2 regions of the Sphingobium sp. B2D3C genome follow, and region 1 is predicted to be linked to the other one. Evidence: predicted binding sites of a transcription regulator. Region 1 holds the regulator's gene; the other holds the start of a gene.

The links. The regulator LexA, encoded in region 1, represses DNA repair genes until DNA is damaged. The targets are predictions, from matches to a motif close to GTTCCNCNCTTGTTCT.
Region 2: a site for LexA is predicted at 2,133-2,148, ahead of M2339_RS05345 (ImuA family protein). Genes of this name have one in related genera too.

What each region holds. Positions count from the first base shown of each region.
Region 1 covers NZ_JAOQOK010000001.1:949,268-954,985, reverse strand. The annotation lists gene mfd (transcription-repair coupling factor) at 1-766, shown strand, start outside; gene M2339_RS04370 (GFA family protein) at 1,823-2,311, opposite strand; gene M2339_RS04365 (bestrophin family protein) at 2,505-3,401, shown strand; gene lexA (transcriptional repressor LexA) at 3,527-4,231, shown strand; gene M2339_RS04355 (ComEC/Rec2 family competence protein) at 4,256-5,718, opposite strand, start outside.
Region 2 covers NZ_JAOQOK010000001.1:1,146,429-1,152,146, forward strand. The annotation lists gene M2339_RS05340 (DUF6504 family protein) at 1-1,418, opposite strand, end outside; gene M2339_RS05345 (ImuA family protein) at 1,336-2,070, opposite strand; gene M2339_RS05350 (SOS response-associated peptidase family protein) at 2,194-2,856, opposite strand; gene M2339_RS05355 (SOS response-associated peptidase family protein) at 2,916-3,440, shown strand; gene M2339_RS05360 (hypothetical protein) at 3,737-4,660, shown strand; gene dbpB (DGQHR domain-containing protein DpdB) at 4,657-5,718, shown strand, end outside.

The sequences.
Region 1 (5,718 bases):
CGCCCAGCTCTACCAGCTGCGCGGCCGCGTGGGCCGATCCAAGACGCGCGCCTATGCCTATATGACGACCCCGGCCGACCGGTTGACGACGGAGACGGCCGAAAAGCGGCTGAAAGTCCTGTCCGATCTCGATACGCTGGGCGCCGGCTTCCAGCTTGCCAGCCATGATCTCGACATTCGCGGCGCGGGCAATCTCGTCGGCGACGAGCAGAGCGGCCACATCAAGGAGGTTGGCTTCGAGCTTTACCAGTCGATGCTGGAAGAGGCGATCATGGAAGCCAAGGCCGGCGGCGCCGCGCTCGCCCCCGCGCCGGACAAATCCTCGCCGCAGATCAATGTCGAGGCGCCGATCATGATCCCGGAGGATTATGTGCCGGATCTCGACCTGCGCATGGGCCTCTACCGCCGCATCAACGAGCTGGAGGACAAGGGCGCCATCGAGGCCTTCGCCGCCGAGTTGATCGACCGCTTCGGCCCGCTGCCCGACCCCACCCAGAATCTGCTGACGCTGATCGACGTGAAGCTCAATTGCCGCAAGGCGGGCATCGCCAAGATCGACATCGGCCCGCGCGGCGCGCTGGTGAGCTTCCAGAACGACCAGTGCCGCAATCTCCCGGGCCTGATCGGCTACGTCCAGAAACTCGGCGCCATCGCCAAGCTGCGGCCCGACAGCAAGCTGGTCATCCAGCGCGCCTGGGGTGATCCCAAGGCACGGCTGAATGGGGCGCTGAAGCTGAGCCAGGGGTTGGCGAAGAGTATTGGTTGAGGGGTGGATTACCGCGACAGCGCGCGATGTGGGTATGTGTTGGCACGACGCCGTAGGGTCGGAAGCAGAGAATCCGGATTGTCAGCTTTCCATCGCCCTGAAGAGCCATCATGGCTCATATCGATAGAAACTGCCCGCCTCCGAAAAGCTGTGGCAACCGGCCTTCTTCAACCTTCACCGTTCCTGCTGAGTAGGATCTGAGGTGCGCAGCAGGCGCGTATCGAAGGGCCGTCTCGAAGCATCCCAGTGCACGGGCCGGCCCTTCGATACGCCGCTTCGACAAGCTCAGCAGCGACTGAGGACGAACGGAGGGAGCGCCCACAATGGCGTCGCGCCTCATCAGTCCGCATTCAACACCATGGTCGGACCACAGCCGTAGCCGCTTTGAAGCGGTGACGAAGGATAGACGAGCGGCCAGTTTGGGCGTGGGAAGCAGACATTGACCATTTCAATCGATGCGTGGAAAATCGGTGTAAGATGAAGCGCTGGTCAGACCTATCACCAACCGCACGAACTGGCATGGGTATAGTAGCGCTGGTGGCGATACCGCTTTGGATCGGGCAAGCATGGTTGATGGGCCTTTTTAGCTTGTCAACTGAGCGATCACTAGAAGGGGCACCGCCGGCTTTTGAGCAAACGACCAGCAGCGATGTCGAAAGCCTGAGCTTCTGTTTGGGAAAGAACTACAGTGGTCGATTGGCACTGGCCCATGTCCGTTCACCCTCCTCACCGGCTAAAGCTTTGCGGTACAGGAACAGGTCGCAGCATATCGTAGTGGATGTTTTTCCTTCGGGGGATCGAACGAGCGTTAGGTTATACAAGCTGAATGGTCGGGCGTTGGCTGCAATCCATCGCAAGGCTGTGCAGAGTTGCATTCCAGAAAACAATTTCCCTGCTGCGGGCGACCCTCGGAACCGGAATTTCTACGCAAAGTGAATGTCCGCAACGGCGCCGTATCCGGACAGGCAGGTATTTTTAAGCCGCACCGGATAGCTGACGTTCTCACCGTCAACCCAGCCTGATGACCGCCTCTGGAAGCGTCCCGCCCGAACCGTCCTACTCAATCCATAGCCCATGCGCCCGGTGCCAGTCTTCCAGCCCCTCGTCTGGATAGCCGTCGAAGCACTGGTCATCCGACCCGATCTGCGGCTCGACCCAATTCGCCTTTGATCCGAGCATCATGTGCACCAGCGACGGCGGCTTGGGCAAATCGCTGTCGATCGCGGAAGCGAAAGGGTGGAGCAGGTCGGGATACTCCGGGCTGAACACCCAGAGCGCGCTCGCACAGGCGGGGCAGAAGTGTCGCTCGCCGGTGCTGACGCGGCATCCGCCTTCGCCATCGTCCAGCGTAGCGTGATAGACGGCGGTCTCGCCTTCCACCTTGAGCGTGCGCTTGTCGGCGTGGAGATTGATGGCATAGCCGCCACCGCCGGCGGTCTTGCGGCAGATCGAGCAATAGCAACGCAGAAATGGCACCGGCGCGTGGCTGTCGACGGAAAAGCGCACGGCGCCGCATCGACAGGAACCTTCGAGCTTGAGGGGCATGGCACAGTCCTCCCTTGTGATCGTCTCTCAAGCTGAACCGCTGCCCTCCCCGCCGGTTCCCTCAGCGTCCATCGCGCGCTTCCCCTTGCGGCCACTTAATCCTTGATCTGCGCGCGCATCCTCCGCATGGCGAGCGCGCCCGGTGCCCGGCCCATGTCCGGTGGCCGCGTGCCCTGGCAGGAGATGTCCGCCCGTGATCGTTCGCAACCGCCTTGGCTTGCTCGAAGTGCTGTTCGCCTACCGCGGCACGATCATGCCGCATATCCAGCATCGGCTGGCGGGCATCGCCGTGGCCAGTGTCGCGGCCATTCTCGCGGCCCGCGCCTGGCCCGGGCTGTTCGCGCAGATCAGCGGCATTCCATTCGCGCTGATCGGCCTGTCGCTCTCTATCTTCATGAGCTTCCGCAACAGTGCCTGCTATGATCGCTGGTGGGAGGGCCGCAAACAGTGGGGTGCGCTGATCATCGCGAGCCGCTCCTTCGCACGGCTCACGTCCTCGCTGCCTGAGGAGGAGCGCGCCCCGCTGCTCCGCGGCGTCTGCGGCTTCACCAACGGTCTTGCAGCCCGCCTGCGTCAGCACGACGAGGCTGCCGCCATCGGCCGGTGGGTGAACGATGGACCATGGCGCACCTCCCCGAACCCGACCGACACGGTGCTTTATGAGATGGGCGCACATTGCCTACGCCTCGCAGCCGACGGGCAGATCAACCCCATCCACCACTCGCTCATCGAGGGCCAACTCAAGGCGCTCAGCGATGTGCAGGCGGCCTGTGAACGGATCGCCAGCACGCCGGTTCCGTTCACCTATTCGCTCATCCTCCACCGTACGACCTATGTCTTCTGCCTGTTGCTGCCCTTCGCCCTGGCTGGTTCGCTGGGCTGGTGGGCCCTCATTCCGGTGCTGGTGGCGAGCTACACCTTCTTCGGGCTGGATGCTTTGGGCGATCAGCTGGAAGACCCGTTCGGCTATGATCCTAACGATCTGCCGCTCGATGCGATGACACGGACGGTCGAACGCGAAATGCTCGCCCGCCTCGGCGCGACCGACCTCCCCGCACCCATCGCGCCCGATCAGCACATCCTGACCTGATCGCTCGCCCGTGCGTGGGGCTACACGCAGCTCACCAAACCGTGAGATATTTGGCCGATCCGTGTTGACGTGGCTCGATTCGTTTCCTAAACGTTCTCCGTCCGTTCCATATTGGGGAACCACTCATGTTGACCGCCAAGCAACAGCAACTGCTCAGCTACATCAAGCAGCATCTCGATCAGGGTGGCGTCTCGCCCAGTTTCGAGGAGATGAAGGAGGCGCTGGACCTCAAGTCGAAGTCCGGCATCCATCGGCTGATCAGCGCGCTGGAAGAGCGCGGCTTCATCCGCAGGCTGCCCAATCGTGCGCGGGCGCTCGAAATCCTTAAACTGCCCGATGGTATGCCCGTGGCGGAGCGGACGGAAGAGCCGGCGGCGACCACCAACGTGACCCCGCTGCGCAAGGCGACCACCGCGCCGGCGCGGACCATCCCAATCGCCGCCAATGACGTGATCGAAATTCCGCTGCATGGGCGCATCGCTGCCGGTCTTCCCATCGAGGCGATGGAGAGCGACACCATGCTGCCGGTCCCGGCCGCATTGCTGGGCGCCGGCGATCATTACGCGCTGGAAGTCTCCGGTGACTCGATGATCGAAGCGGGGATTTTTGACGGTGACTTCGCGCTGATCCAGCGGACCGAGACGGCGCGCGACGGCCAGATCGTCGTTGCCCTCATCGACGAGAATGAAGCGACGCTCAAATATTTCCATCATGACGGCCGCAAGGTGCGGCTCGATCCCGCCAATCGCGACCATGAGCCGCAAACCTATGAGGCGCGGCAGGTACGCATTCAGGGTCGGCTCGCGGGGCTATTGCGGCGCTATAACTGAGACGGGCGATATGGGGCGCCGGCTCTAGCGCGAGCCGGTACCCACGATCCAGGGATGGCGGCCGCGCGGGTCGTGGCCCGGCACGATCTCCCGACTGTCGAGCAGGATCAGTGCGCCGCCCATAGCGCTCAGCGCTGGCCGATCCAGCTTCGCCCAGCGCGGCACACATCCGGGCGGGAGGCGCCGGTCCGCGATCACCAGATCAGCCTGTGCGCAGGCGGCCACCAGCTCGGGATAGGGAACGAGCAGGCGCGAGCGACTGATCAGCAGGTGAACCGGCGGCTGGTCAGCACGGCCCGGCAATGTCATCGCGCACATGTCCCGCGTGCATCGCGTGTCCGGCGCCTGCGCGAGAGACGCAAACTCGCCGTCATAAGCGCTCGCCTCGGCCAAAGTCGTCCGAACATAGTCTCCGCTTCGGTCCCGCAACAGCGCCATGCGCCCGTCGCCCAGACGCACGGCCACATGATGACCATCGGCGGTGACGAGCACGTCGGCGGACGGTGCCAGAAATGTCAGGAAAAACCCAAGCGCCGCCAGAGGCAAGCCCCACCAGCGGAGCGCCGTGTGCCAGAGCATCACCCACAAGAGGCCGATCATGGCGAGCGCAAAGGCCAGTCCGCTGGAGACGGGCAGCGACAGCGTCGCAAAGGGCTGACTGGCGACAGTATGCGCAATCCATAGCAGGAATTTGAGCGCCACGCCGACGACCCACCAGACCGGCGCCCCCAGCCCGACGGCATCGAGCACCAGCGCGAGCACCTCGGCGGGCATTACCACGAAACTTGTGAGCGGAATGGCGATCATATTGGCCGCAGCGCCAAGCAGGCCCGAGCGATGGAAATGGGCAAAGGCAATCGGCGTCAGCACCAGCTCCACCAGCAAACCGGTCGCCAGCAAGGCACCCAGGCTGCGGGTCCAGCGTTTTATCCGCCCCTCATCGCGTCGCTCGTACAGCCGCCGTGCGGGGGGATATTCGTAAAGCGCCACGATTGCGGTCACGGCAACGAAGCTCATCTGGAAGCTGGGGCCGATGACAGCCTCGGGCCAAAAGATCATCACGATCAGCGCGCCGGTCGCGATCAAGCGCAGCCCGATGGCCTCACGGCCCAGAGCCATGCCCGCGATTACCAGCAGAGCGGCAATGCACGAGCGGATCGTCGGCACCTGCGCCCCGGTGAACACAGTGTAGCCGATGCCCGCCGCGCCGCCCACGCAGGCGGCGATCATCAGCACCGGCCAGCGCAGCGCAAGGGTCGGCGAAAGCGCAAGCAGACTGACCATGATGAGAATCACGCCGCCGATCAGCGCGGAGACGTGCAAGCCACTGATCGAGAGCAGATGGGCAAGCCCGCTGCGCCGCATCGCGTCCGCATCCGCCTCACTGATCCAGTTCTGATTGCCCGTGGCGAGCGTGATCGCGATCGTCCCTTCCGGTCCCGGCAACCGCGCGGCGATGTGGTGGGCGAGAGTCGCGCGCGCATCCC
Region 2 (5,718 bases), 200 kb from region 1:
GCAGACGCGCCGGCACGCGCGCCGAGCTGATCGATGAGCGGCGCAAGATCGCGCGCCTTGCTCGAGGTCTCCAGCAGCGCGCCCGCGACTTGGGCGCCGAGCGGCTCATGATGCGGAACTGCAAGGTGCATCGCCTCGATGCCAAGGCCCGGCTCAAGTTCGCCCATCCTGAGTGCGAACATGCGCCGGAGATGCTTATCGTCACGTGTCGCCCGCGATGCGCCAACAGCCAGCCGCTGAGCCTCGCCATCGACGCGATCGGCAGTGAGAAGCACGGTCCTGGCACCGAGTCCGCGCGCCCGAAGCAGAGCCACAAGGTCATCGACAAGGTCGCCGATCACCTGCGCGATGCTCTCGGGCGTGGCGATCGGCTCGAGCAGTCGACGCGCGACCAACGGCGTCTCGGTCGGCACCACCGGGATGATCGGCTCGGCCAGGCCCCCGCGCGCCTGGTCCAGGCGATCGACGGCTTTGAGGCCAAGCCGGCGCGCGAGCGGACTGCGCGGTATGGGATAGAGGTCCACAATCCGCTCCAGGCCGAACCGTGCCGCTGCGGCCAGCGCGTCCGATTCGAGGCGGAGCGCTGCCAGCGGCAGGTCCGCGATTGCCTGCGCTTCTTCTCCGACACCGAGCAGTGTGACTGGGTTCGAGCCGAAGCGGGCCAAGGCATGCGCCGCGCCCGGCGTGCCGGCGATGGCTATCCGGGCAGTGAAGCCGAGGCGCTTCAGGAACATGAGCAACCGACGGCAGAAGCGATCCTCGCCGCCGAACAGATGCGTTGTTCCGGTGAGGTCGAACCACAATCCGTCGCTACCGGAGACACTGGCAGTGGGCGTCCATTGCCGGGCGGCATGAAGGGCGAGCCGGTCGAGAAGCGCGCGGTCGGCTTCCGGCTCGGCGTCGCGCACGTCGAGGTCGGCAACAAGGGCTCTAGCATGCGCAGCCGCCATGCCGGGCCGCAGGCCTTGTTCGAGCGCGACAGGGCACGCCGCGGTGATTACGTCGCGCTGCCCCGTGCGGGTGACCAGCACCGTGGGATTTCCCCAAAGGGTTGCCCAGGTCAGCGGCGCGGCGACTGCGCCGGGCCGCCCGTCATCGGGACGCATGGCGCGAAACGGATGGTCGGCATGCTCGCTTCGCCGGCCCATCTCGCGCATCGTCGGCCGCTGGTGCGCCGGCAGGGCGTCGATGTCCGACGGTGAGGGCCGACGTGCGAGCGCTCCGTCACGCGCCCAGCGCGCACCGGGTCGCCAGCCACCGCCGCGCGGTACCGAGCAGGCGCCGGGATCGTCGTCGATGGGCTCGGGTAGGCGCGGCCCAGCCGCTCGCGGCCCGTCAGGCGGCGGAGCTGGTCGCTCTTGCCTGCGCAGCCGTTCGATCGGCAATTGCGGCAGGAAGAGCGAGGCGACCCTTGGCATCGCACGCCTCCAGTTCGAGTGTGAAGGGATCGCCGTTCCGTTGCCGGGCCAGTTCGACCCGCCAGCGCGGCCGCCCGACACCGGGCCAGGGCAGCCGTTCGGAAGCGATGCAGCCAACCCGCCAGCGCGTCATCGCCGACGAGGGCGTGGTAAGCGGGCACCGGTCACGCGAGCGGTGGCGGCGAAAGAGCAGCATCGGCGTTTGGCCGTCGCAGGCGGCGAGCTGCAAGCGGCGGGTCGCGGTCATGTCGGCGGCCTTCACCTCCGCAATCACGCAGGCGAGCGATCCGTCGCGAAGCGCATCCTCGGCCATCGCAAGGACTTCGGCATCCTTGCGGCCCTGTGCATAGAGCAGTTTCTCTGGACCAAGGCCCACCTGTTCAAGACCAGGCGCGTAGAGATCGAAGGCAGTAACCGCCCAGAAGACGTTGAAGCCTGGCTGATCGCAGAAACGCGCAGCGATTCCCGCCAGGAACAGCGTCGCGGCCGCGTCGTCGTTCAGGCTCGCCGTGGCGGCGGCAATCTCATGAAGGCCGCTGGCGTCCAGGCCATGCTCGGCAAGCCGGGCGTCGATCTCCGGGAGCCCGAATCCGAGCGCCGGCCCGCGTGTCGTGCGCACGACCGCAAGCTCGGCGCGAAGCGCGGCGAGCATCTCGGCCGGGGGCCAAGGCAAGGCGGAAGGTTGTACGGACATCGGTCAGCATCGACTCACTTGTTCCCTTTATGTTCCGATGAGTCTGGCTTTTCGTCAAGCGGGTCGATGATCGGCTGGTCGTTACAGCGCCAGTTTAGGCTGTTCGGCCTCGCCGGGTGGCAGCGGATAAATCTGGGTTACCGTGAGCATGCCTGTTGGCAGGTACTCGAGGACATCCTCCGCCGGCACCTTAGGGTTCAGCCAGTCCGCCCACCGGTCACGGGCAAGCGGAATGATCTGGCGGTGGTGGTATGGCTTGATGTCGTCACCCGCATCCATGGTGAGCAGGGTAAACGCTTCGCCGACCTTCGGATCGGCCTGCCAGATGCCTGCCATGCAAAACCAGCGATGGCCCTTCATGGTGAACAGCCACTTGTCGAGCCGCTTGTCCTTGGGCCGGGGCACGACCGGATTGGTGAATTCGTAGAAGCCGTCGCAGAGGATTAGGCAGCGGTTGATGCTGAGGTCGGGCGCCTTGCCGCCGAAGCCCTCGGAACGGAAATTATAGACGGGGCCGCTCTTGCCGGGCCAGCTCCATCGCCGGTTGATCAGCTCGCCGACCGCACGATAGTTGCCCGGTGGTCGCTCAACGGCGCGGACGATCGGCGCGACGTCGGTCATCCTGATGTCGGCGCGCGGGTTATCCTCCGGCACGCCTTCTGGCGTCTCAATGTTGATTTCGAGGTCGTCGAAATCCTCCATGATCGAGGCGATCTCGACTTCGAGGCGATAGTCGTTGCACATCCTCTGACAGCTAACTCCAAATCCTTGCGACTCAATTTCGTTCCAGTTATGTTCTTATCATGAGCGCTACCGCAACCCCGTTCGATTCGGATGCGGCGGAGGGCACCCTTCGTCCGATCATTCGATACAAGCCCGACGGCTCGGGCAAGAAGGAAGTCGTCAACGCGCACTGGGGCACCAACCCACGGTTCTGTGACGGCATCGAATATCGTTTTGTACGGTCTGAGGGGAAGACTTTTCCCTCACACCGGTGCCTGATCCCGGCCTCGGAATTCCGGATGAAGGTGGACAAGAAGGATTATCGCGTCACGCTTGATGACGGCAATTTCTTCTATCTAGCCGGCGTGTGGGAGCCGCCGATGGCCGGCTGGCCGCTTGCGTTTAGGATCATCACCGTCGCCGCGAACCCAGAGGTTGCTCGCTACCAGGAGCGACACGGGGCAATCATCCTACGGCGCCAGGTTATGGATTGGCTCGACGGTACGATGGCCGAACCAAAACTACTTGCAACGCCACCGGCACATCTGTTTGTGGTCGAAAAGATCGGCGCTGGAAAGCCCGTGCAGATCGATCTGGCTCATTAGCTCACGGCCTTCTGCGACATCTTGATCGTGACATTTGACGCGAAGGTGTGATCGCCGACGCAGGACCAAATGCTGTGCCGTAACCCCCGACTGGTGTGCGCACCGATTCGAGATTGCCGAGGCGGATTTGGTGTGCACCGTGGATAGGGGCCACCAGATTTGCGACAGCGCATGCCGGATCTCGCATTTACCGGGTCAAGCAATAACACATTCTGCCTGCATTAAATGTGGCCAAATCGGCGATCCATCGTTATGGATTAATGCATCCGCAATTGCGGATAGGGGGGCCGTATTTAGTGACGCTCGTGATCACCACCTGTACAAATCGCAAGCGCAAGCCGATCCCCGACAGTCTCCATGTGTCCGCGCTGCCGCAAGCGCCAATCGCTGATGTCGCGTCCGACTGGGTCGCACGCTTGTCAGCGGCGGCCGATGTGTTTCCCGCACGCGATATCTACGGCGGCCGCTCGTTTCAGGAAGCCCAACTCGCCGCCCATTTGCTCGATGCGCGGGTCCTGATTGTTTCGGCCGGCCTTGGGCTTGTGTGGGCAGACATCCGCGTGCCGCCCTATGCCTGCACCGTGTTGGTCGATGCCGCCGACAGCATCGCATCGCGGGTGACGGGGGACTATTCGGTGGCTGGTTGGTGGCAGGCCCTCAGCGGGGCATCGCCCTTCTCCCAATCGCTGGCAGGGGTGGTTGCCGAGACTGAAGGGCTCATCTGCGCGGCCTTGTCGGACGCTTATATCGAGATGATCGTGAGCGACCTTTGCGCGTTGCCAGTGGAGGCCCTTGAACGACTGCGGCTGTTCACGCGCGCGCCCATGGATCGCGTAGCGCCGAACCTGCGACGCTACATCATGCCTTATGATGACCGGCTCGACGGGCCCGACAGCCCGGTGCGCGGGACGCGCGGCGACTTTGCCGGACGCGCGCTGCATCACTTCGCCGAATATATCATCCGCGAGGGTGATAATCGGTCGGCGGCCGAGCATGGCGCGGCAGTGTCGGCTGCGCTCGGTGGCTGGCGAATGGCGGCACGGTTCGATCGGCGGCGGCTTGAGAATTCTGAAGTGTTGGCGCTCATTCGCGACCATTGGGATGCCGAGCGCGGCAGCACCGCGCGGCTGTTGCGGCGCCTGCGCGACGATCTCGGCGTGGCCTGCGAGCAAGGGCGGTTCGCCGATCTAGCCCGCCAAGTGCGGGCGGAAAGGGCATGACCGCGCGCGAGCATCTCAAGGTCCGCGCGGTCCGCTCGGAGCAGGGAGAAGGGACTGGCGTGTTCGCCTTCTTTCTCTACGGCTCCGACATCAATCGAATCGCCGATATCAGCCGCATCCGCCGCGACGAGCAGGAGTTGAAGGGCTTTCAGCGACGTGAGATTCGCGATCACGTCAAGGAAATCACTGCGTTCCTCGACAGCGGCCCGGTGCTGTTTCCGAACGCGATCATCCTCGCCATGTCGCCCGAGGTGGAGTTCGCGCGCTCGCGCGGGCGCTCACCCGACGCGGCCTGCGAGGTTGGCGAGACCGGCACGCTCAAAATCCCGCTGTATCCCGAAGGCCATCGCGCCGCCTGGATCGTCGATGGCCAGCAACGCTCGCTGGCGCTCGGCGCCGCCAAGGATCGCTCGATCGCGGTGCCGGTGATCGGGTTCATCTCCGACGAACTCACGATTCAGCGCGAGCAGTTCATCCTGGTCAACAAGGCCCGCAAGCTCCCGACGGGGCTGATCAATGAACTGCTACCCGAAGTCAGCGTGTTGTTGCCGCGCAACCTCGCTGCCAAGCAATTGCCGAGCACTTTGTGCGAAGCGCTCAACACGGATCCCAAGTCGCCCTTCTTCAAGCTCATCAAACGCGAGTCCGACGCCAAGGACCGCGCCGGCATCGTCACCGACAGCGCATTGATCGAGACGATGAAGGCGAGCCTAAGGACGCCGGCGGGCGCGCTCGGTCAGTACAAGCATAATGGCGACGGCAACGACACCAAGGCGATGTACGGCGCGATGCTGCTATACTGGACAGCGGTCCGCGACACGTTCCCCGATGCCTGGGGAAAGCCCGCGACTGAAAGCCGCCTCATGCATTCGGCCGGCATTCGCGCGATGGGCGCGTTGATGGACACCGTCATGCTTCGCGCCGATGCCGCCGCCGACAAGGCGGCGGCGATCCGCGCGACCCTGCAGCGCCTAGCACCGCATTGCTGCTGGACTAGCGGCACTTGGGAAGGCCTCGGGCTGATGTGGAACGAGATCCAGTCGACTTCGCAGCACATC